DNA from 4 places in the Desulfallas thermosapovorans DSM 6562 genome. Region 4 is predicted to be linked to each of the others. Evidence: riboswitches for the same ligand, from Rfam matches in the RefSeq annotation. Region 4 holds a riboswitch; each other region holds the start of a gene.
The links. Region 4 has a riboswitch for cobalamin ahead of cobK (precorrin-6A reductase). Riboswitches for the same ligand answer to the same signal wherever they lie in the genome.
Positions count from the first base shown of each region.

Region 1 (5,662 bases), on a different contig from region 4:
TTGTCAGCGATGATTACGGCAACCCGCAGGGTATGGTTACTTTCCGGTCTGTGCTGCAAGCCCTTGAGCCCTTTTTTGCCAGGGCCGATCGTCTTTCCGTGCCCACCTTTTGGGAGGGATTGTTTACGGAAAGGTGTAAACACGAGGCCCAAAAAAGCATAAAAGATATTATGCATCCCATTAATGTTATCGCCCTGGACGCCAACGATACCTTAATTAAGGCAGTGCACGCGATGATTAAACATAAATTGGGCACGCTGCCGGTAAAGAAAAACAACCGCCTGGTTGGTATGGTCAGGGTGAACGAATTGTTTGCCGAAGTATATGATCTGGTGGCCGGTGCCCGGAGCATGGAAGTTAGTAATGGCTACAAAATAGATATTTAAACACCTGTACCAATAGTTAAATAAACGATATGACAAAGCCCGCAAGGGCTTTTTGTCGTGTTAAAAAAAACGGCATAATTAATAAAATATTTCACAAATGTAATTGATTTTTATCTAACTGCAAAATATAATAATATAAATATTACTTATGTACGAGGGGAGAGGGTGGGCAGTGGCTGTGGTTATTAATATGGGTGACTTGCGGGCCGGTGTGCCGGCTAATGAGGAGAATGAACGGAAAAATTTGGCCGAGCGCTGGCTGGAAGAACCTTTCCTGCGGGCGGAACTTGCCAGGGTGGAAATGTGCCGTGCCGACCACCCGAGTCAGGTAAGTGAAGGAGTTATTAATTATTTATTTGCCGGCGCCATGTGCTTATTGGGATGTAGCGCGTTCTGGTTTGTGAAATATGTTATGTAATTAAGTGTGAACTATGGTGCAAGCATAAACGTTTAGCAGGCGATCCCCGGCTGAACGTTTTTGTTTTTGGCTCCCCTGCCGGCATGTGGTATGATATAAAAAATGCCAATTGGCAGTGGGAGGCGTTATCAATTGTCCGGTATCATGCATACGGTTGCCGAGCTTATGGCGGTGTCCGCCAGAACTGCACCCAAATGCTTGGGGCAGGATTATTTGGACATTCAAGTGTTGTCGGGTGACGACCTTCAAAGACTGGCCGATGAAATGGATAAATTCGGCCGGGAAACCGGTAAAGTTAATTTTGACCGTGACGCGGAAAACATCCGGCATTCGGAAGCCGTATTATTCGTGTCGTTACGCGAAAATGTCCCCCTGGGTCTTGATTGTGGTGCCTGTGGACATGAGCAATGTGCTCAATTGGAGAGCCGCCAGGGGCCGGATTTTTTAGGACCGCTATGCGCCTGGCGGGTGATGGACTTGGGGATTGCCCTTGGTTCGGCGGCTAAAACTGCGGGTATCCTGAATGTCGATAACCGGGTTATGTACCGGCCGGCTGTGGTGGCTAAAAAAATGGGTTTGGTCAAGGGGGCCATTGTTTGTGCCATCCCCATCTCGGCCACCAGCAAAAATATATATTTTGACCGGCCGGTAAAATAGCTGTGGGGGGCGCGGGCTATAACCAGGAAAAAGAGAAAGCTTGAGCACATCCGATACGCCATGGAATTGCCCGAGGTGCTACATCATTCCGGTTTTGCCGATCTTCTACTGGTGCATAATGCGCTGCCTGAGCTGGATTGGGACAAGCTGGACACTTCATGCAGTTTCATGGGTAAAAAACTGAAGGCACCACTGATGATTAACGCCATTACCGGGGGGCATTCCGGTGTACTGGGAATTAACCGGGAGTTAGCCAGGGCGGCTGCTTTTACGGGAATTGCCATGGCGGTGGGGTCCCAGCGGGCAGCGCTGGATGATCCGGCGGTGCGGGATACTTTTTCCGTGGCCAGGGAGTTTAATCCCGAAGGCCTGCTGCTGGCCAATCTGAGCGCCCTTTGCACCCTGGAACAGGCGCTGGAAGCCGTGGAAATGATTAATGCCGATGGTATCCAGCTTTATCTTAATGTGAACCAGGAGCTGGCTATGCCCGAGGGGGAAATGAATTTTAGCGGTGTTCTGGAAAATATCAGGAACCTGGCGGCGAATTTACCCGTACCGGTACTGGTTAAAGAAGTCGGTTGCGGCATGGCCCGGGAGACGGTAGCTGCTTTGGCTGATGCCGGAGTGCGCTACATAGATGTCAGCGGTTGGGGCGGTACCAATTTTGCAGCCATTGAGGGAAGGCGTGGCGGCAAGGGGGGTATTGCCCTGGAGCGTTGGGGTATACCCACGGCCATTAGTTTACTAGAGGCCCTTAATGCCGGTAAAACAATATCCGTGGTGGCCTCGGGGGGAGTGCGCACAGCGGAGGACGCTGCCAAGGCTCTGACCGCCGGGGCTTCCCTGGTGGCGCTGGCCGGGCCTTTTTTACGGGTCTTAAAGAAAAGGGGACCCGAGGGGCTGGTTCATTATATCGGTGAATTAATCTCCGGCCTCAAGCGGGTGATGATGCTTACCGGGGCTTCGCACATGGCGGCTCTGGCCAGACGCCCTCTGGTGATTACCGGGTTAACCGCAGCATGGCTTAAGCGGCGTGGTATTGATATTGATTGTTATGCCAGGCGTTGATTTTTTTTGCGGGCAAGCAGGAATTGCCAAGGTGGTGTGGAATAACTATATGGGTTATGATTGACCCTATAATAGGGCCCAGGTGAATTAGGATATATTTCATACAATTGAATACCACAGCAGGTGCCCTTTGGGAAAAGGGAGAATAGGGAACCGGGTGCAATTCCCGGGCGGTCCCGCCACTGTAACCGGGTAGCCCGCGCCATTTATAGCCACTGGTGATGTATCGCCGGGAAGGCGGCGCTTTAGGTGTCGATCCGGAAGCCAGGAGACCTGCCTGCTGTGCGGTAGACTCTTATTAATGAAAGGGTATATCGGTGGATGATGGTAAAGTTCACGGCCTTGTATGGCTGTGAACTTTTTTATCTCTACCGGGCATAGTAAAAATTTATTTACAGGAGGTTTTTTTATGCTGCTGACTGAAACCGTCAACAAGATTGGGATGCTGGATGATGTGGCCATGGCCCAAGCAAAGGAGCGGATGGATAGCTTAATCAAGCCCCCGGGCAGCCTGGGTCAATTGGAGCAGATAGCCCTGAAACTGGCCGGTATATTGGGCCAGCCGCGCCCGCGTATTGGTAAACGGGCTGTTATAGTAATGGCCGGTGATCACGGTGTGACGGATGAAGGGGTAAGCGCAGCGCCCCGGGATGTGACCTGGCAAATGTTGCCCGCTTTTATCAATGGGGTGGCCGGTATCGGAGTGCTGGCCCGGCATGCCGGAGCTTCCATTACGGTGGTGGACGTGGGTGTTGCGGCCGATGTAGATATACCCGGGGTATTAAAGCGCCGGGTCAAGGCGGGCACCGGTAACATTGCCGCCGGGCCGGCCATGACCCGGGATGAGGCTGTGGCGGCGCTGGAAGTGGGTATTGAAGTGGCCCGGGCCGAAATAGAACGGGGTGCCACACTGCTGGCTCTGGGTGATATGGGTATAGGCAATACTACACCCAGCAGTGCCATTTTAGCTGTGCTGGGTGGGTATTCCGTCAATGATGTAACCGGCCGGGGAACCATGATCAATGACGAGGTGCTGGATAAGAAGCGCCGGGCTATAACCCGGGCCTTGGAAATAAATCGTCCTGATCCGGCTGACGGCGTGGATGTTCTGGCCAAAGTGGGTGGCTTGGAAATAGCCGGCCTGGCCGGAGTAGTGCTGGGTTGTGCAGCTAATCGAGTGCCGGTAGTGGTTGACGGGTTTATTACCGGGGCGGCTGCTCTAATTGCCGCTGCCATAAAGCCCGAGTCCAAAAATTATATGCTGGCTTCTCACTTGTCCGGTGAGCCCGGTCACGGGTTAATGCTTGAACTCTTAGGGCTGACCCCCTTGCTACACATGGGGATGCGTTTGGGAGAAGGAACCGGAGCAGCCCTGGCTATGCATATTATTGACGCTGCCTGCCGGGTATTGGATGAAATGGTTACTTTCCAGGAAGCCGGCGTTATGGATATGGACGAAGAAAAGCTGCTCCAGGAGCATAGGTAGTATTTAGAACTCCCTGGGTTTGCAGATAATCTCCTTTACCTTGGTATCAAAGAAGTGGTTGGAATGGGCGGGCGCAATGACCGCAGCGGTATCGGCGCCTTTGCCCGTTCCGCCGATGGCAATGATTTCTTCCCCATATGGAATTAGCCCGGCATCCAGTGCCATGCCACTAATCTCCACACATACTTTAACCCCCTGGCCCAGCATGCGCAGGGTTTGGGCCATAATTTCGGAGGGGTAAACACCACCGAATTTATTGCGGATGGCCCGGTCCACTCCGGCCAACAGGTGGGTGGTAAATAATACCTGGATGCCCTTTTGATTGAGCTCGGCCAGAACTTCGTCACTCATGCGCCTGCTGCCCGGGTTGTCAAAGCCCACATGGTAGCTGACACATACCACCCGGCGGCCGCAATCAATTAATTTGCGGGCGGTATCCCCGCTGCTGGACGCTACGACGAGGTAATTGATATTTCTTTGGTTAGCCCTTTCCAGTGCGGCCTTTATGGTCGCATCGGTATTTTCGGGGCCTTTTTTTTCCCAGTACATAAAAAACCTCCCGGTATGTTTTTAACCCCCATTTTAGCCCAGTGCTTACAATTTGACAAGCACTGGGCTAAAAAAATAACGCCCCCTAGAAGGAGCGTTGGAAGAGGAGTATCATTTAAAAACTTGGGAGTATCTTGTCACTGCTATTATATATGTAAAAACAGGGTTTTATCTGTCAAACAAGTGACAAAGGCAGGTATTTTATCCGACAGATGACCGGTATTTACATAGAAAACTATTTGATTATTATGTTGTTAGCCTGTGCAGTAACTGGCAGGACGGGGCTGGTGAACTAAATTAAAAAATGTGTTATGATGAATAAAAAATAAAAGGCCTGACGGCCTTTTTGGTGGACGAGAGGGGATTCGAACCCCCGACCCCTGCGTTGCGAACGCAATGCTCTCCCGCTGAGCTACACGCCCCTGTACAATTTAATGAACAGAAACTATAATAGCATAAAATTCACTGATAATCAAGGGCTAAGTGTGGATTAAACAATATAAGCCAGTCAGATTGCTGCACTGGTTTGATACCGGTATACTAATTCAGAAAGATGACGGATGACCGCCACAGCTTCCCTATAACCGGGTGTTTCTTTGCTGGTAACCACTAGTATATAGGGCTGTTTAGGATGGGCAACGTAGGCGACATCATTATACGTTTCAGATGGAGGCCAGGTACCTATTTTATTGGCCACCTTTATATCCGGAGGCAGAGGCGCGGGGATGCGGTCTTTGAGCTTATTGTCAAACAGGTTTTCCAACAGCTTTTCCCCTGCCGGTTGCCGGGCCAAGCGCAGTACCTCCTGCATGTACAGCGCTAAATCACGGGGGCAGGTGATGTTTTGTTCATTGTCCACCACCTGTCCACCCAGGGAGCGCATAAATTCTTTTACATTTTCCTTGCCCAGGCGATCCAATAAAATATTAGTGGCCACGTTATCGCTGTAGAGTATGGAGTAATCGGCCAGTTGGGCTATGGTATAACTTTCTCCGGGCGGTTGGTTTTGCAGTATTCCGGTGCCACCTTCAAGGTGCTTGTCCCTGAAAAACAGCCGCTCGGACAAATTTAACTGCCCCTGGTCCGCCGCGCGGTAAA
Region 1 covers NZ_VNHM01000002.1:148,128-153,789, forward strand. Annotated here, with positions in the region: gene LX24_RS02570 (CBS domain-containing protein) at 1-386, shown strand, start outside; gene LX24_RS02575 (hypothetical protein) at 559-804, shown strand; gene LX24_RS02580 (ferredoxin domain-containing protein) at 937-1,461, shown strand; gene fni (type 2 isopentenyl-diphosphate Delta-isomerase) at 1,480-2,529, shown strand; cobalamin riboswitch at 2,634-2,824, shown strand; gene cobT (nicotinate-nucleotide--dimethylbenzimidazole phosphoribosyltransferase) at 2,939-4,015, shown strand; gene LX24_RS02595 (pyruvate kinase alpha/beta domain-containing protein) at 4,019-4,564, opposite strand; tRNA gene LX24_RS02600 (tRNA-Ala) at 4,912-4,986, opposite strand; gene LX24_RS02605 (serine hydrolase) at 5,073-5,662, opposite strand, start outside.
Region 1: it holds a riboswitch for cobalamin, as region 4 does, so the genes downstream of both, cobT (nicotinate-nucleotide--dimethylbenzimidazole phosphoribosyltransferase) here and cobK (precorrin-6A reductase) in region 4, are expected to answer to the same signal.

Region 2 (5,662 bases), on a different contig from region 4:
AATGGTACAATAACACACGACCTTTGTTCGAGATATATATGTTAGGGTGATACTAATGTTTGCTGATTTACATATCCATACTACCTTTTCCGATGGCGCCAGCACTCCGGAGGAAGTGGTTCGTATGGCCGCGCAGGCCAAACTGCGAGCTGTGGCTATAACCGATCATGATACCATGGATGGTTTTTGGCCAGCCAGACGGGAAGCGGAACTGTTGGGTGTTGATATACTTGAAGGAGTGGAGTTAAGCACTGAGCATGATGGTATGGAAGTACATATCCTTGCTTATTGTATAGGGCCTGAAAACACCCGCTTCCAAGAACACATGGATGTTTTTCGCAATGCCCGGTTAAGCAGAGCCCAAAAGATTGTGACTAAGTTACAGCATTTGGGGATTGATATAAGTTTTGACGAGGTGCTAAAAACAGCCGGGCACGGTTCGGTGGGTAGGCCGCACATTGCCCAGGTCCTGCTGGCTACCGGTAAAATCAGCAGTATTGCCGAGGCCTTTGAATATTATATCGGTGTTGGCAAGCCGGCTTATGAACCCCGGTTAAAATATCACCCGGCGGAAATGGTCATGCTGGTTAGAAAATTAGGCGGGGTACCCGTATTGGCTCATCCAGGCATATCTTGCGCGGACGATCTGATAGTGTCCTTAATAGAAGCCGGGCTGCAGGGGCTGGAGGTGTACCACCCCAAGCATCCCCGGGAAATGGAGAATTACTATTTGGGACTTTGCCGCACCTACGGGTTGGTGGCTACCGGCGGATCTGATTTTCATGGTACGGGCATGGCGGGACACGGGCGGTTGGGTGAAGGCAAAGCACCTTATACAACGGTTTTACAGTTGCGGGCGCTGGCAGCGGCAAACGGTCGGTGACTATACTTCGTAATATTTTAACTTAAGGGAGAGAATTTAAATTGGAAGTGGCACGTAGAATACAAAATATAAGTTCAGCGATTTTTAATGAAATGGAAGAACTGAAAAAACAGGTGGAAAAGCGGGGTATTGAAGTAATTAATCTGGGTGTGGGCAGCCCGGACCGGCCACCCGCGCCACACATAATAGAAGCCATGCACCGGGCTTTGAACAAACTGGATAATTATCGTTACCCGCTGGTGGGCCGGCCGGAATTGTGCAGGGCGGTTGCGAATTGGTATAAAAACAGGTTTGGGGTGGAATTAAACCCTGATAACGAGGTGCTGGTACTAATGGGATCCCAGGACGGTTTAGCCCACATAGCCATGGCCTACATAAACCCGGGGGATATAGCATTGATTCCCGATCCCGGCTATCCTATATATGCCACCAGTATTGTACTGGCTGAAGGTGAAATTTACCCTATGCCTTTGCTGGCAGAAAACAACTTTTTGCCTGATTTGAAAAACATCCCCCGAGAGGTGGCCCGGCGGGCAAAGTTATTGTGGGTAAATTACCCCAACAACCCGGTGGCTGCTTCGGCTAACCGGCAATTTTTTGCTGAACTGGTGGATTTTGCGCGCACCTATGATATTGTGGTTTGTCACGATATTGCCTATTGCGAGCTGGCCTTTGACGGTTATAAACCCGTTAGCTTCCTTGAAGTACCCGGTGCTCGGGAGGTGGGCATTGAATTTTATTCTTTGTCCAAAACATATAACATGGCCGGGTGTCGGGTTGGATTTGCCGTGGGCAATGCGGGTATTTTGGAAGCATTGAATAAAATAAAAACCAATATTGATTATGGTGTGTTTAACGTTGTGCAGGAGGCGGGCGTAGCAGCCCTGGAGGGCCCCCAGGATTGTGTTCGGGAAAATGCGGAGTGTTATCGCCGGCGCCGGGACGTGCTGGTGGACGGCCTGGCTAAACTGGGCTGGGAGGTCCCCAGACCTAAGGCTTCTATGTTTGTTTGGGCGCCCCTACCTAAGGAGTGTAGTTGTTCCTCAAGGGAATTTGCTTTAAAACTATTGAACAGTACTGGTGTTTTGTTGATCCCGGGCACTGCCTTTGGGGAGATGGGCGAGGGTTACCTGCGTATTGCTTTAGTGCGGGACGAGCCTGTATTGGAAGAAGCAGTGCGCCGTATTGGCGAATTTTTACGCTCCGGGGTACCGGCCTGATATGTCTATTTAATTACCACCTGTCATATAATAAAACTATTAGAAGACGGTCAAGGTGGTGTTGCGATGGAAGAATACCCGGATGTACAGTATTTCCAGCGCAGGATACAGGAGTTGGAGGACAAAGTGGACCAACTTCGTCTTAGCCGCAGGGTATTGATGAACTTGGTTGAAAAGGTGGAAAAAGAAAAGACATTCTTTTTGGCCAGGCTGGAGAAGGAAAACCGCCGGTTGCACCGGAATAATTACAAGTATGCTTGCTGGTTATTGAAGAAAAACAGGCAGATTATGGAACTGGAAGCGAAAATTAAAGATCAATAAAAATACTTATTTAAGACGACCCTAACAATGGGTCTTTTTTTTTAAGTTATGATATAATTTTGTATGAATGGGGCCAAGTTGTTGCATTTGGATAAAGCTTGGCACAAATGTAAAACAAAAGGTTAAATTTATGATCTTTTTTCACAGGTGCCCGGCGGGTGCGCCACAGTACCCGGGGGATAATAGGGAATCAGGTTGAAGCCTGAGCGGTCTTGCGCCACTGTAAGCGGGTAGTCGCCATAGCCGGTACATCCGGTCCAACCACTCTTCGGGGGAAGGTGTATGTCGGCAATGACCCGTTAGCCAGGAAACCTGCCTGTGATTGCCAATAACCTGCGTGAGATGGTGATGGCTTTCTTTAATGGGGCGCTTAAACTCCAGTTTTGGAAAGCTGGAGTTTTATTTTATTAAAATTAATAAATTGTTTAGGTGCGTAGTTGTTCAAATTATATAAAACGTTTAAGATGGGGGAGATATTCTTTTGTTAAGTGAAATAGTGCTGGTTATTGGTGGCACGCGCAGCGGAAAAAGTAGATTTGCTGAAAAATTGGCCGCAAGGTCCGGCAAAAATGTTGTTTACTTGGCTACCGCCGGCATACATGATGATGAAATGGCCCAGCGGGTTAAAGAGCATCGCCTGCGCCGGCCGGAAGCCTGGCGCACGGTGGAGGAAACACACAACCTGACCGGTGTGCTGTCAACGCTGCCCCCGGGAACTGTGGTGTTGATAGACTGTATAACCCTTTGGATGTCTAATTTATTGCTGGATGAAAATATGCCCCGCCCCGGTGCAGGTGGACTGGAAAAGGAAAACCATATTACCACCGAGGCCAGGGAGATTGTTCATGTAGCCCGGGATAAAAATTTACATTTGATCATGGTTAGCAATGAGGTGGGTTGTGGTCTGGTGCCTGAATATGAACTGGGCAGGTCATACCGCGATATTGCGGGACGGGTCAACCAGCTACTGGCCGAACTTGCCGACCGGGTATTTTATATAGTGGCCGGCCTGCCGCTGGAGTTAAAATCAATGGCCTCAGGCGGCGCACAAAGGGGGGTATAATGGTGGCAGCCAAAACAATAATGGTTCAGGGAACGGCTTCCCACGCCGGTAAAAGTGTTTTAACGGCTGCTTTGTGCCGCATTTTTTACCAGGATGGTTACCGGGTGGCACCGTTTAAATCCCAAAATATGGCTTTAAATTCATTTGTCACCGCTGACGGCGGGGAAATGGGCCGTGCACAGGTGGTACAGGCCGAGGCGGCCGGTGTGCCGCCCAGCGTGGACATGAACCCCATTTTGCTAAAACCTACGGGTAACGCTTCGTCCCAGGTGGTGGTACTGGGACGCCCGCTGGACAATTATAACGCCTGGGACTATCATCAAGAGCTGGCAGGCAAACTATGGAGTGTGGTTACCGTAGCACTGGAAAGGCTGCAAAACGATTTTGATATTGTGGTTATAGAGGGGGCTGGCAGCCCGGCGGAGGTTAACTTGCAGGCCACTGATATTGTAAATATGAAGGTTGCCCGTCAAGCCGGGGCACCGGTATTACTGGTGGCTGATATCGACCGGGGCGGCGCCCTGGCGGCAGTAGTGGGTACTTTGGAATTGCTTCCCCCCGGGGACAGGGAGAGGGTTAAGGGTATCATTATAAATAAATTTCGCGGTGATGTGAATTTATTTCAACCCGCTATTAAATTCCTAGAACAAAAAACAGGGGTGCCGGTATGCGGCGTAGTGCCCTATTTTGATGATTTATACATACAGGACGAAGATTCGGTGGTTATGGAGAGAAAGAATTACCTGGCCGTTAATGATGGTGACAAAGTGGATATTGCCGTGTTGCGCTTGCCCCGGATCTCCAACTTTACTGATTTCGATCCCCTGGAAAGTGAACCCGGCGTGTATTTGCGCTATGTGGGCTGTGATGATACGCTGGGTCAGCCGGATTTGGTTATTATACCTGGTAGTAAAAATACCATTGAGGATCTTCTTTATCTCAAACAAACCGGGTTGGCGGGTGAAGTGGTGCGATTGGCCCGCCGGGGAGTGCCGGTGGTCGGTATTTGCGGCGGCTTTCAAATGCTGGGCCGTGAGCTTAAGGACCCTTTTAAAACCGAATCATCCATTGAACATATTCCCGGGCTGGGGCTGCTGGATATGCAAACAACCTTTGCCAGGGAAAAGGTGACCAGCCAAGTACAAGCTACGGTGGCCGGTGATGGTGATTACCTGGGCGGTTTCGGCGGGCACCTAACAGGTTACGAGATTCATATGGGCCGAACCGAATTGGGTGCCCAAGCCAGGCCCGCTTTTATAATCGAAACACGTTCCGGTCAACAGGTGGATGTGCCGGACGGGGCGCAAAATGCCGAAGGGTCTGTATGGGGCACATATATACACGGTATATTTGATAATGATTTATTCAGGCGGCACCTGGTTAATATACTGAAAAAGAAAAAGGGTCTGGATACTGAGGGGCAAGCAGCCATAATAAGTACCGAACAAAAAAAACAAGCGGGTTATGACCGGTTGGCTGAACTGGTGCGTAATAGCCTGGATATGGGGCTAATTTACCGCTTAATGGAAATATAAAGATGAATATATTTGTTTTATTTGCCCTGGTCGGTTTTATAATTGATTTGTTGGTTGGAGACCCGCCCCGCTTACCCCATCCGGTGGTATATATCGGCCGGGGTATTGCCCGCCTGGAGAAGGTGGCCAGGAGCGTTGCCTCATCCCCTTTGGCCCTGAAAGCAGCGGGGGTGGGTATAGCCATAACGGTGGTTGTGGTTAGTTTTGGTGTTACCATGCTTATTTTATGGGCAGCCCGGCAGGCCAGTTATTATGTTTATTTGTTTTTGGGAGCCTGGATTGTTTCCACCACTTTGGCTACCAGAGGTCTTGCCGAAGCGGCAGGTACCATAAGGCAACTGCTGCTAGCGGATGATCAGCAGGTGGCCCGCCGGCAGGTGGGCTATATCGTGGGCCGGGATACCGAATCAATGGATAGGGAGCAAATGGTGCGGGCTACTGTGGAAACCGTGGCCGAAAATATTAACGACGCCGTGGTGGCACCGCTTTTTTATGCTTGCCTTGGCGGGCCTGCTCTGGCCATGGCCTACCGGGCGATAAACACGCTGGACTCTATGCTGGGTTACAAAAATGACCGGTATTTGTACTTGGGATGGGCGTCAGCCCGGCTGGATGATTGGGCGGGATATATACCGGCCCG
Region 2 covers NZ_VNHM01000001.1:132,460-138,121, reverse strand. Annotated here, with positions in the region: gene LX24_RS00660 (PHP domain-containing protein) at 56-883, shown strand; gene LX24_RS00655 (LL-diaminopimelate aminotransferase) at 925-2,103, shown strand; gene LX24_RS00650 (translation initiation factor 2) at 2,170-2,424, shown strand; cobalamin riboswitch at 2,553-2,758, shown strand; gene cobU (bifunctional adenosylcobinamide kinase/adenosylcobinamide-phosphate guanylyltransferase) at 2,906-3,487, shown strand; gene LX24_RS00640 (cobyric acid synthase) at 3,487-5,022, shown strand; gene cbiB (adenosylcobinamide-phosphate synthase CbiB) at 5,025-5,662, shown strand, end outside.
Region 2: it holds a riboswitch for cobalamin, as region 4 does, so the genes downstream of both, cobU (bifunctional adenosylcobinamide kinase/adenosylcobinamide-phosphate guanylyltransferase) here and cobK (precorrin-6A reductase) in region 4, are expected to answer to the same signal.

Region 3 (5,662 bases), on a different contig from region 4:
GTAATCAAGAACAATGTTTAAGTCCTGGGCCTCGGCGACCTCCCGGTGACCGAGCATGTTCACCAGCCAGACCGCCAGGTCTTCCCGGGTCAAAATTGCGCCGGGGCGGAGTTTTCCCCCTGCTTCAACTATGTTGTAGTGCACGGCTTTCAGAATAACCTCCAGGTCCCCGTCATTATCCGTGACGTCGGAAAAGGGGGAGACGGTGGCGGTACTGTTGTAGCGGTAATCGCTGGGTATGGCGACAAGTACCCGCAGCCCTTCGCGCCTGGTAACACTACCGTTGGGATCAAACACTTCCGGTTCCGGCAGCAGCCCGCTTCTGGCCAGTAGCGCCAGGGGCAGCCGGGCCTGGTGACCGGCAATAATTTTATCATAGGCAATTAAGTCGGGATTATCACCGTATGTTCTGATTATTTCACCGGTCCGGGCATCAACGGCCAGGTTCTGTATATCGGCGTATACCAGCCTGACATTCCCGGTGTTCTCATTTGAATCGCTCTGGTAGCTGTTATATACCAGGGCAAATGGCTGGGCCTTCAAAAATGCTTGCAGTGCTTGATCCGGTGATATGATGTCCCTGGTGCCGGGGAAAGAACTTACAGCTCGTTGTGTCTTGTGGTATTCAGTTACTTCACCTGTATAACGGTCCACGATGATATGCACCATATCATCCATTAAAGGTACCCCGTTTACCAGCCTTACCCAACTGAAACTATAAGCGGGTTCTTTTCCATGAAAAGCGGGGATATTTCTTAGTAACATGTTTTCGGTGTTTTCCGGGCTGGCCTTGGATAGGAATGCGGTCGCTGCGGCCAGGGCCTTATCCCGTGTTATACCTTCTCCGGTGGCACCACGGCTCTCGGCCTGGCGATTGCGATAATCAACCATATCACCGGTGCTGGTATCAATCCCGACACTAATTTCACCGGATATGCGTGAACTATTATTCTGTTCCACCGAATAGTACCAGTATTCCATACTGTAGCCCGGGCCGCTGCTGTGCCCGCTGCCGGAACGCCTGACCGCACCCTCAATGCCTAACTTTTTAAAAAAGGATTCCGCTATTTGCGGCAGTTTGTCCGGGGCAATGGTTCCCTGTTTCGGCTGCCGGTCCGGTTTAGTTTTGGAGGCGGGCACGGGGGTGAGTTGTTGGGTAAACAAGCGGGCTTCCTCGATTGAAATTTCCTTGCCCTCATAATCCAGCGGGTTGCCGCTGGCCGCATCAAAGGCGTTGTAAGCGCTGTTTAATCTGTATATCAATCTGGCGCCTGGGGTTGGAGAACCTGGGTTTATAATATAACAGGGGTATAACCCCAGTTTGTTCACTACCTGGCTGGTAAAAGTATCCCGGTCCATGACAGGGTGTTGCGGTATATCGACATTGTCCATCCACTGGCAATAAAAATGTACCACCTGTTCCGATATGGCGTTAACTCCAACACTTAATGTATTGGCGTCAAACTGTTTCCCGTCAACTAGCTGGTGCCAGCTGAAATAATAAATCAGATTAATGCTGCCGTCATAATAAGCTGCCGGATCTATTTCCTGCTCTGCTATTTTACCGGTTTTATCAGGATGGTGTTTTTTGATAAAATCATCCGCGATTTTTTTAGCCTCGTCCCGGCTGAGCACCCGGGTATCGCCGGGGTACTTGTCGGGAATGTAGTGAAAATTAACCAGTTGTCCCGTTTCGGCGCTAAAACTGATGGATAGCCTGTATGGTAACGGTTCGCTCCGGCTATAAGTAACTGTCCATGTGTGTCCGCCAAAGTGCTGGTCACTGCTGAAGTCTACATGCAGTAAATTTTCCTTGCCCCTGATTATTTCCGGGAACAATTGAACCGCATGGCTAATGGCCTCCTCCCGGGTACTGATTTTACGGTTTTCTTCCTGGGCCGGTGCTGTTGTGCTAAAACAAAGCAGTAGTATAAACGAAACGAAAAGAATTAGTGGCTTGCGCAAGTTGAACCCTCCTTAGAAATAAATGCGGTATTGGTTAATACTTTATGCAACACCCCCTGTACAAAAAAAGTCACCCCGGTGCCTGGTGAGGTGACTGTGCTGTTATCTATCCGTATTGTTATTTTCTTCATATATTAACGTATCCCTGCCAAAGGATAAATTTTGTAAGCTATCCCATAAAAAAGAGCGCACGGTGCTAACAAAACGTTGTCTTAAGTGAACATCATCAAATAGCCGTTTTCTCAGGCCGAAGGTGATTTCCAACTGGATACCTTTACCCCTGCGACCGCGGTTGCAGATATTGGCTTGCCGCCGGCCCCTGTACTGGGCAGTGGTTTCTTTAATGGTGAAACCCGCCTCCCGAAGTGCTTTTTTTACCCCATTACCCAGTTCCTCATCGAGGCCGCCCACCATGATGAACTCCTCGGTACCATTGCGCAGTCCGTGCACGGTTAAAACTATCTCCGCCCGGGCTGCGGCCGCCAGAGCCCGGGGCTCGTCGAAGTTGTGGCTGGTGATATGTAGTTCCTTGCTGCTGGCGGCTTTAACACCTTCAAAAACGTAAAGGGCAAAATCATCCCCGGCAATCCACCCGGCAATGTCCGCGGTATAAGGTTCGATTATGCCACCGTGGGGTGCCATAATCAGGACAGGGTACTTGCCGCTTCTTAACTTGATGCGATAGTCCACGTTTTCTTGTTTATCCGCCTGTAATTCTTGAAAACTTCCATAGCGATCCGGCACATGAATCACCCCTTTTATTTCACTGCTGTAAGTGCAAGATTATATTAACCGGTACATTATACCATCTATATTTGATGCCGGAAAAAAATATTGCAAAATTGAAGGGATTTGGAACTTTAAGTTAAATAAATATAATAAAAGAATAATACTCAGGTTTTTGGGTGTCCCTTTTAAAGGGAAGAATAGGGAATTCAGGTGCAAGTCCTGAGCGGTCCCGCCACTGTAACCGGGGAAAACCTTGAATTAGACCACTCCTTTGTTAAAAGGGGGAAGGCTCAAGTAGTTTAATGATCCGGAAGCCAGGAGACCTGCCCATAAACTATAACACCTACCGCGTAAATACGGTAGCAAGAGATCGGATGATGGAAAAGTCCGGCCCATATGGGGCCGGGCTTTTTTAAATATGTGCAACTAAAGAGTTAGAAAAAATAAGGGAGGTAGTGGCTGTGTTAAACGCATTGCAAAATCGCATAATCATCCATCCGGAAAATTGCCGGGGATGCAGGCGTTGTGAGATGGCCTGTGCTTGGACGGATCAGGGGCTTGTTAATCCACGCTTAGCCGGTATACGTATCTGGAAGCTGGAGGATGAAGGCAAGGATTACCCGGTGTTCAACCAGTTGTGCCTGGACAGCTTCTGCGGAAAGGAACTGCCGGAAGAAAGGGGTTCGGGCGTACCGGCGTGTGTAGGCAGCTGCTTATTTAACGCTTTGGAAATGGCGGGAGGGAATGGCAATGAGTAAACAGTGGCATGGCTGGGCAGGAAAGGTGTTATGGGTGGATCTGAGCTCGAAATCCTACCAAACAACAGAACTACCGGCTGAGCTGGCGTATGGTTACCTGGGGCAATCCGGTGTTAACGCTCGGTTACTCTATGATCTGGCCCCGCAAGGGATGGACCCCTTTGACCCGAAGGCACCCCTCATTTTCGGTGTGGGACCGCTGTCTGGCACGTTGGCTCCCTGCTCCGGTCGTTTTACAGTTACCGCCAAGTCACCCCTTACCGGCATATTCGGGGATTCCAACTGCGGCGGTCACTGGGGTCCGGAACTAAAGCAAGCTGGTTATGACCATATTATTATTACAGGTCAAGCGGAGCACCCGGTGTATTTATGGCTGGACAATGACCGGGTAACCATTCGCGATGCCCGGCACCTCTGGGGCAAAGACACCTGGTCAACTGACGAGGCTATCAAAAAGGAGCTGGGTGATAACACTATACAAATAGCCTGTATTGGTCCGGCCGGGGAAAACCGGGTGCGTTTTGCCGCTATTATATGCAATCTGGCCCGGGCAGCAGCCCGCACCGGTCCCGGGGCGGTGATGGGCAGTAAAAATTTAAAGGCCATTGCTGTCAGGGGAAACATGGGCACTAGCGTGGCCAAACCGGCACAATTTCGCGAGGCCGTCGCACGTGCGGTGGAAGCTATCCGAAACGATCCCCTGTATGAAGTGGCTTCAACATTCGGTACCACAGCTATCACCGGATTGGCCCAAATGCTGGGTTTTCTACCAACCCGGAATTTCCAGCAATCCACCTTTGAAGAAGGGGAAAACTTGCGGGGTGAGGTGCTGCTGGAAAACTATATAACCAAGCGTAAAGGATGCTTCAACTGCCCGGTGAGCTGCAGCAGGTTTTACAAGGTAAGTAGTGGAGATTATGCCGGTACTCTGGGTGAGGGACCGGAATATGAAACCATATCGGCTTTTGGTTCCAAGTGCGGTAATGGTAATATGGAAAGCATATTATTTGCCAACACGCTGTGCAACAAACTGGGTCTGGACACCATATCCACAGGAAACGCTGTGGCCTGGGCCATGGAGGGATACCAGCGAGGTATAATCAAGGACAGTGATACCGGCCTGAACCAACCCTTGCACTGGGGCAGCCATAAACTGATTATAGAACTGATAAATAAGATAGCTCATCGCGAAGGTTTTGGCGGCTTGCTGGCAGAAGGGGCCTTGCGTGCCGCCAAAAAGATGGGTGGAGTGGAACTGGTGGTGCATAGCAAAGGTATGGATTACCCGGCGGTGGATGTGCGCGGCACCAAAGGTATGGCTTTATCTTTTGCGGTTTCGCCCCGGGGCGGTGACCACCTTAAGGGTTTACCCATGTATGAAGTCGGTCCCGAAATATATGCTAAAGATATTAAGGAACTGCTGGGTATTAATGTTACCCCTAATTATTGGATGAAATATGAAACCAAACCGCAATTAATGTATTGGCATGAAAATTGGCACTGTGTAGTGGATTCCCTGGGCCTTTGCAAACTTGAAGGCATTGCTATGAAACCGCTTCTGCCGGTGCATTTTCGGGATTTACTGGCCTTTGCCACCGGTTGGGATGTGGATGTCCTTGAACTGGAGTTGATTGGAGAACGAATATGGAATCTGGAGCGCTTGTTCAACATACGTGAGGGACTGCGCAGGCATGACGATATGCCGCCCGCTCGGATGTTTGAACCCATAGGAAGTGGACCCGCCGAAGGAGAGTCGCTGGACTTTGCTCGTTATAACCAAATGCTGGACGAATATTACTCTTTGCGTGGTTGGGATAAAGCAGGAGTCCCTACCGGTAAAAAGCTGCGGGAGCTGGGATTACATTATGAGGGTAAAAATTAGATACTATACCGTTATTTGCGCAGCGGCCGGTTTCTGTAGGGAAGAACACATAAACCTAAATGAAAGCCTTGACTTATACACTTTGCTGCAAATTATTTCTTCTAAGTATGGTGGCCAAATGGAGAAGGCAGTAGCTTCCTTATTAAATGGTGAAAACAAAATTCTTTGGATATTTGTTAATGGTTACAGGATAAAACCGGACCAATTTAACGTAATTTTGCAGGAAGGTGATGTGGTAGTGCTGACAACGCCGCTACTCGTGGGTGGCTAATCAGTTAAGGCCAAGGTGGCCATGTGTAAATTTAAGGAAGTTTCCATTTCCCTATTA
Region 3 covers NZ_VNHM01000008.1:63,596-69,257, forward strand. Annotated here, with positions in the region: gene LX24_RS08360 (YcdB/YcdC domain-containing protein) at 1-1,965, opposite strand, end outside; gene LX24_RS08365 (poly-gamma-glutamate hydrolase family protein) at 2,068-2,709, opposite strand; cobalamin riboswitch at 2,852-3,039, shown strand; gene LX24_RS08370 (4Fe-4S dicluster domain-containing protein) at 3,156-3,452, shown strand; gene LX24_RS08375 (aldehyde ferredoxin oxidoreductase family protein) at 3,445-5,334, shown strand; gene LX24_RS08380 (MoaD/ThiS family protein) at 5,318-5,605, shown strand.
Region 3: it holds a riboswitch for cobalamin, as region 4 does, so the genes downstream of both, LX24_RS08370 (4Fe-4S dicluster domain-containing protein) here and cobK (precorrin-6A reductase) in region 4, are expected to answer to the same signal.

Region 4 (5,662 bases):
GCCTTTCGGGAACTTGTCTACCAGCTCGATGTATCCCTGGTATCCTGACATTTAAGTGTTATGAAAGAGAGGTTTTTAAAATGTCAAAATGTTATATTGAAAGCCATACCCATGCCGGTATGATACCCCATGCAGGTTTTGGGATCATGGCGGAAAAAGGAATTGGCAAAATGGTGAGTTGCGCTATTGTTTTGGCAGCCCGGCATGCTGAAAGCTATTTTGACCATTTCAGAATGATTGACGGGTTTTACAGACAGTTGGCCGCTTCCTTTGGCATAGAACTTTTTTCGGCGGTGGGTGTACACCCGGCCGGCATTCCGGAAGATTGGCCCAGGGTGATTGACAGTTTGCCGGAGTTTATCAATCGTGATACCGTGGTAGCCATCGGAGAAGTAGGGATAAACCAAATTTCGACTTTGGAAAAGGATGTACTGCGGGCTCAGCTGGAGGTGGCCAAAAACTGTAATGTTCCGGTTATTATACATACTCCCAAGGAAAACCGGCCTGCTGTGGTGGATGAGATGTTAAATATAGCCGGGCGAGTAGGTATTAACCCTGCGCTAATGGTTATTGACCACGCCCATCTTGATATCATCGGACAAATTAATGATTTTGGTGCCTTGCCGGGGTTGACCATGCGGGAACAAAATCTGACCGCTCCGGTACTGGTGGAACATCTTGACCTGTTCGCTCGAGGAATGATGAACAGCGATTATAGTAATATCATGCCCAATGACCCGGCGGGGTTTGTAAACGCGGTGGAGTACATGCGTTCCCGTCAGGTTGATGAAAATTTGATTAGTGCACTGGCAGGAGGAAATGCCGCTCAATTGTACGGAATATAGCGCCCCAAAACGGTTATATCAATTTTTGTTAAAGGAGGGAGACCCGGTGGAAGAGACCGGTTGTTTTAACAAATTTTTAATTGTACGGGGTTCTATTACCGGGCAGGGCATGAGAAACGATATAAAGCGGGTATTAATTTTTATAATTGCAGCTGCCATACTTATGGTAGGCTGCTCACCCGGCAAAGATTATGTAGAAAACCCTGTTGTGCTTACTGAACAAGATATCAAGAATGCCGTTACCGAACTGATCAATGGTATTAACAGTGGCAATATGGAAATCGTCCAAAGGTATGTGGGCGCTGCAACTCCCGTTGCTGAAAAGCTGGTTGACCAATTGAGGGGTAATATCAAACTGCACAATGTGCGGGATATAACTGTTCAGGGTACCACTGCCCGGGCTACTGTTACTTTGGAGGTTGTCCCATTAAATATTACAAGGGATGTGACGCTGAGCTTCGATGCCACGGATGTGTTGCTATTAAACAATCCGTTGGGGTTGTTGTCCATATTGCTGCAATAGTCATCGGTTAAAAGCATGTGAAACAGTTGTCAGGGTGTATCAATGCCGCTACAGTATGGACAATATGGCATAAATGTGTTATTATTGCAAATATATATAATCTAATAACAAAGTTTACCGCTCGGGTGCCCCTGGCATGCTTAAACATAGTTTACCAGGGGATAACAGGGAACCAGGTGAAAGTCCTGGACGGTCCGGCCACTGTAAATGGCGAGCCACCTTTTGATTACCACCGGTTTAACCGGGAAGGATAAAAGGCGTGCAATGAACCATAAGTCAGGAGACCTACCCGGGTTGCACACATAAATGACCTCCCACGGAGAGGATTGGTGTGGTTATACTTTGCAGCCGTAATAATCGGTATTTTTACGGTAGTGTGAAGATAAGCCTTAGCTGACGTGGGAGCTAAGGCTTTAGTTATTGTTATACATGTAAACAGGTGCTGTGGCTCGAGAAGCGCACAGCTTAAATTCGGTTACATCTTCCGCTGTGTAGGCATGGTAACCCAAAGTTACTTGGGGCCGCATAACCAAATCAGCAAACCGGGCCTGTTCAAACGCACCGCTGATAGTTTTATTAGGGGGTGGTTGAACTGTGGTTTGCCTGCGGTCGCCGTGATTTTTAAACCCCCTGCTAATACCAGGGGGTTTTGTACTGGGAGTGGTTTTATTTGATTCTAGTTTTACAGGGTACAGGCGATGGAAAATTAATAACCCAAACACTTGTAGGGCAAGGGTACCGGGTGGGGGCCCTGGCCGCTACGGATTATGGCAGGGAACTGGCTGTAGAATACGGGGCTATCTTGGTAGATAAAAATTTGAACACCGGTACAGGTACCTGGCTGGAAGAACTGGGGGTGCAGGCCGTAGTTGACGCCAGGCACCCATTCGATGGAAAAGGGGAAGATGAGCTGGCCCGGCAGTGCCGGGCAAACAATATAATGTACCTGCGCATAGGCCGGGAGGAGACAGATATATGCCATGAACTGCTGCACCCGGTATCCTCCATGCCCGAGGCTGCCCAAAAAGCTGCCGGTTTAGGAAAAACAATTTTTTTGACCACGGGCAGCCACGATCTGGAACACTTCGTAGCACTGCAAAAAACACAAGGCATTCGATTAGTGGTAAGAGTATTGCCCGAGCACAAGGTGGTTAAAAAATGCCAGGACATGGGCATTCATACCAGGGACATTGTGGCCATGCAGGGGCCCTTTTCCAAACAAATCAACAAAGCACTGTTTAAAATGTACCGGGCTGCAGTGGTGGTCACCAAAGACAGCGGCCGGGCCGGGGGTACCGACACAAAAATTGATGCTGCCCTTGCTTTGAAAATTCCCGTTGTGATTGTCAAAAGGCCAAGTGCCACTACGCAGAGGGAGTACCGGTGGGATGAAGCTGTACAGGTCATTAACCAACAGCTACCATTACAACCCCGGTAAAAATTTACACAGCTTTATTACACGTTTAATGCGTTGTAGTTTTGTTTTATTACAATGAAAGAAGGTGCATTTATTGAAAGGTTTATTATCAATAACAACGGTATTTGAGGCAATAAGACCCAAATTTATTTGCTTGGCATTTGTTTATTTCATGCTGCTGGTGCTGGTGATACCGGAAAATGCTTACGCCATGCACATTATGGAGGGCTACCTGCCTTCGACATGGTGCGCGGCATGGTATTTATTAACCTTGCCATTTTTTATCATGGGACTGATTTCAATTAACAAAACAGTTGGTTTAAACCCTAAAATGAAAATGCTCATTGCCTTTGCCGGGGCCTTTGCCTTTGCCTTGTCAGCCCTAAAATTACCATCGGTGACGGGTAGTTGCTCCCATCCCACGGGTGTGGGATTGGGTGCTATATTGTTCGGCCCGGCTGCCATGGCGGTACTGGGGAGTATTGTACTGTTGTTCCAGGCGCTGCTTTTGGCCCATGGCGGCATTACCACCTTGGGTGCCAACGCCTTCTCCATGGCCGTGGTGGGTCCCTTTGTGGCTTATGGAGTTTTCAGATTGTGCCGGCGACTGGGCACACCCGTGTGGCTGGCTGTCTTTGCAGGTGCAGCCCTGGGTGATTTGCTCACGTACATTACCACATCAATTCAATTAGCCCTGGCCATACCGGATGCTGTCGGGGGAGTTGCGGCCTCCTTTACTAAATTTTCCGCGATTTTTGCCGTTACCCAAATTCCCCTGGCCATCAGTGAAGGATTACTTACTGTACTGGTCTTTAATTTACTGTATAATTACAATCAGAACGAGCTTATTGAGCTGGCCGTAATTCCTGATCACCTACAGGGGGAGGTGCGGTAATCGTGAAAAATAATATGCTGCGCAATAATCTACTACTGCTTGTTTTGTTGGCAGTCTTCATAGTACTACCGCTTATCATGGCCAACGGAGCGGCATTCGAAGGAGCTGACGGGCAGGCGGAAGAAGCTATTATGCAAATCAATCCCCACTATGAACCCTGGTTTTCCTCTATTTGGGAGCCACCCAGCGGGGAAATTGAAAGCCTGTTATTTGCTTTGCAAGGGGCGCTGGGGGCGGGCTTTATATGTTATTACCTGGGGTATATGAAGGGCAGTAAAAAATCCGAAAGGGATTAAATATCCGGTATGTTATTAATTGATCATTTTGCATACAACAACAGACTGGTTCGGATGCACCCCGGTGAAAAAACCCTCTTTTTTGTAATTACCATCGGGATTTGCCTGGCTTTGCCATCACTGGCCACATCCCTGGTTATCACGCTGTTGATGGCCGGGGTGGTGGTGTTTGGGGCCGGGGTACCATGGCGATTTTATGCCAAGCTGCTGATGGTGCCCAGCTCCTTTCTGATTATTGGCGTGTTGGCAGTGGCGGTTTCGGTAACCCGTGAACCACAGCAGTTTCTATGGGCCGTCCACCCGGGAAGTTTTACCGTGGGTATAACCAGGGCAGGTCTTCTTACTGCGGCGGAATTGTTTTTTCGCTCACTGGGTGCGGTTTCCTGTCTGTATTTTTTATCCCTCACTACACCCATGACGGAGACTGTGGGTTTACTGAAAAAATTGCGGATGCCCGCACTGGTGGTGGAGTTAATTGCTTTAATATACAGGTTGATATTCATATTGTTGGGAATGTCCGGGCAAATATACACTGCCCAGTCTTCCCGGCTGGGTTATAGAAATATGCGCACCGGGTTTACCGCTCTAAGCCAATTGATAATGTCTATGTTTATCAAGTCCTACAAGCAATCCCAAAGCATGTATGACGCCATGGTGGCACGTTGTTATGACGGGCAGCTGCATTTTGTGGAAGAAAAACGGAACTGGTCGGCACGTCACGTGCTGGTGATAGTAACGGTTGACGGTATACTGGCGGCCTGGGCGCTGTATGCGGGAGGAATATTATGAGACCATATATTATTGAGGCCCGGAATTTGATATATGACTACCCGGACGGTACCAGAGCGCTGAATGGTATGACCATGTGCATCAAAGAAGGACAAAAAGTGGCGGTACTGGGGACAAACGGAGCGGGTAAATCCACTTTGTTTTTACACTTTAATGGTATTTTGCGTCCCCGGCAGGGAGCTGTATTATTCAATGGACAGCCGGTGGATTACCGGCACAGATCTTTGATTGAACTACGGAAAAATGTAGGTATTGTATTTCAGGACCCGGACAACCAGCTTTTTTCGGCCAGTGTGCTGCAGGATGTTGCCTTCGGGCCGCTAAATCTGGGTTTGGATAAAAATACGGCACTGGACCGGGCCCATAAAGCCATGGAAGAAACAGAAATTGATTACTTGCAAAATAAGCCCACCCATTTTTTAAGTTACGGGCAAAAGAAGCGGGTATCCATCGCCGGAGTGCTGGCTATGGAGCCCCGGGTAATTGTTTTCGACGAGCCCACCGCCTGTCTGGATCCCCGGATGGCGGGCAAAATTATGAGCTTGCTGCAGCAGTTAAACAAGCAGGGTAAAACCCTGGTAATGTCCACCCATGATGTTGACCTGGCCTACAGTTGGGCCGATTACGTTTACGTTCTCCAACGAGGTCGGGTTGCCGGGGAAGGAACCCCCCGGGAGGTTTTTGCAGACCGGGAGTTGCTGGCTGGCTGCGGCCTGAAACTTCCCTGGATGTTGGAAGTATACTGGGAGTTAATTGATAACGAACTGATTGCCCCAACTGTTCCCGTACCCAGTAACAAAGACACTTTAATGGAATTGATTAGAAATGGATCAGGGGCCGCTGCCGGTGTTACAATAAAGGTAGTATAGTTAAGGACCCGTATTAAATAGCAATCTA
Region 4 covers NZ_VNHM01000005.1:92,572-98,233, reverse strand. Annotated here, with positions in the region: gene LX24_RS05860 (TatD family hydrolase) at 81-845, shown strand; gene LX24_RS05855 (hypothetical protein) at 892-1,368, shown strand; cobalamin riboswitch at 1,475-1,675, shown strand; gene cobK (precorrin-6A reductase) at 2,039-2,806, shown strand; gene LX24_RS05845 (energy-coupling factor ABC transporter permease) at 2,958-3,680, shown strand; gene LX24_RS05840 (energy-coupling factor ABC transporter substrate-binding protein) at 3,695-3,976, shown strand; gene cbiQ (cobalt ECF transporter T component CbiQ) at 3,986-4,765, shown strand; gene LX24_RS05830 (energy-coupling factor ABC transporter ATP-binding protein) at 4,762-5,634, shown strand.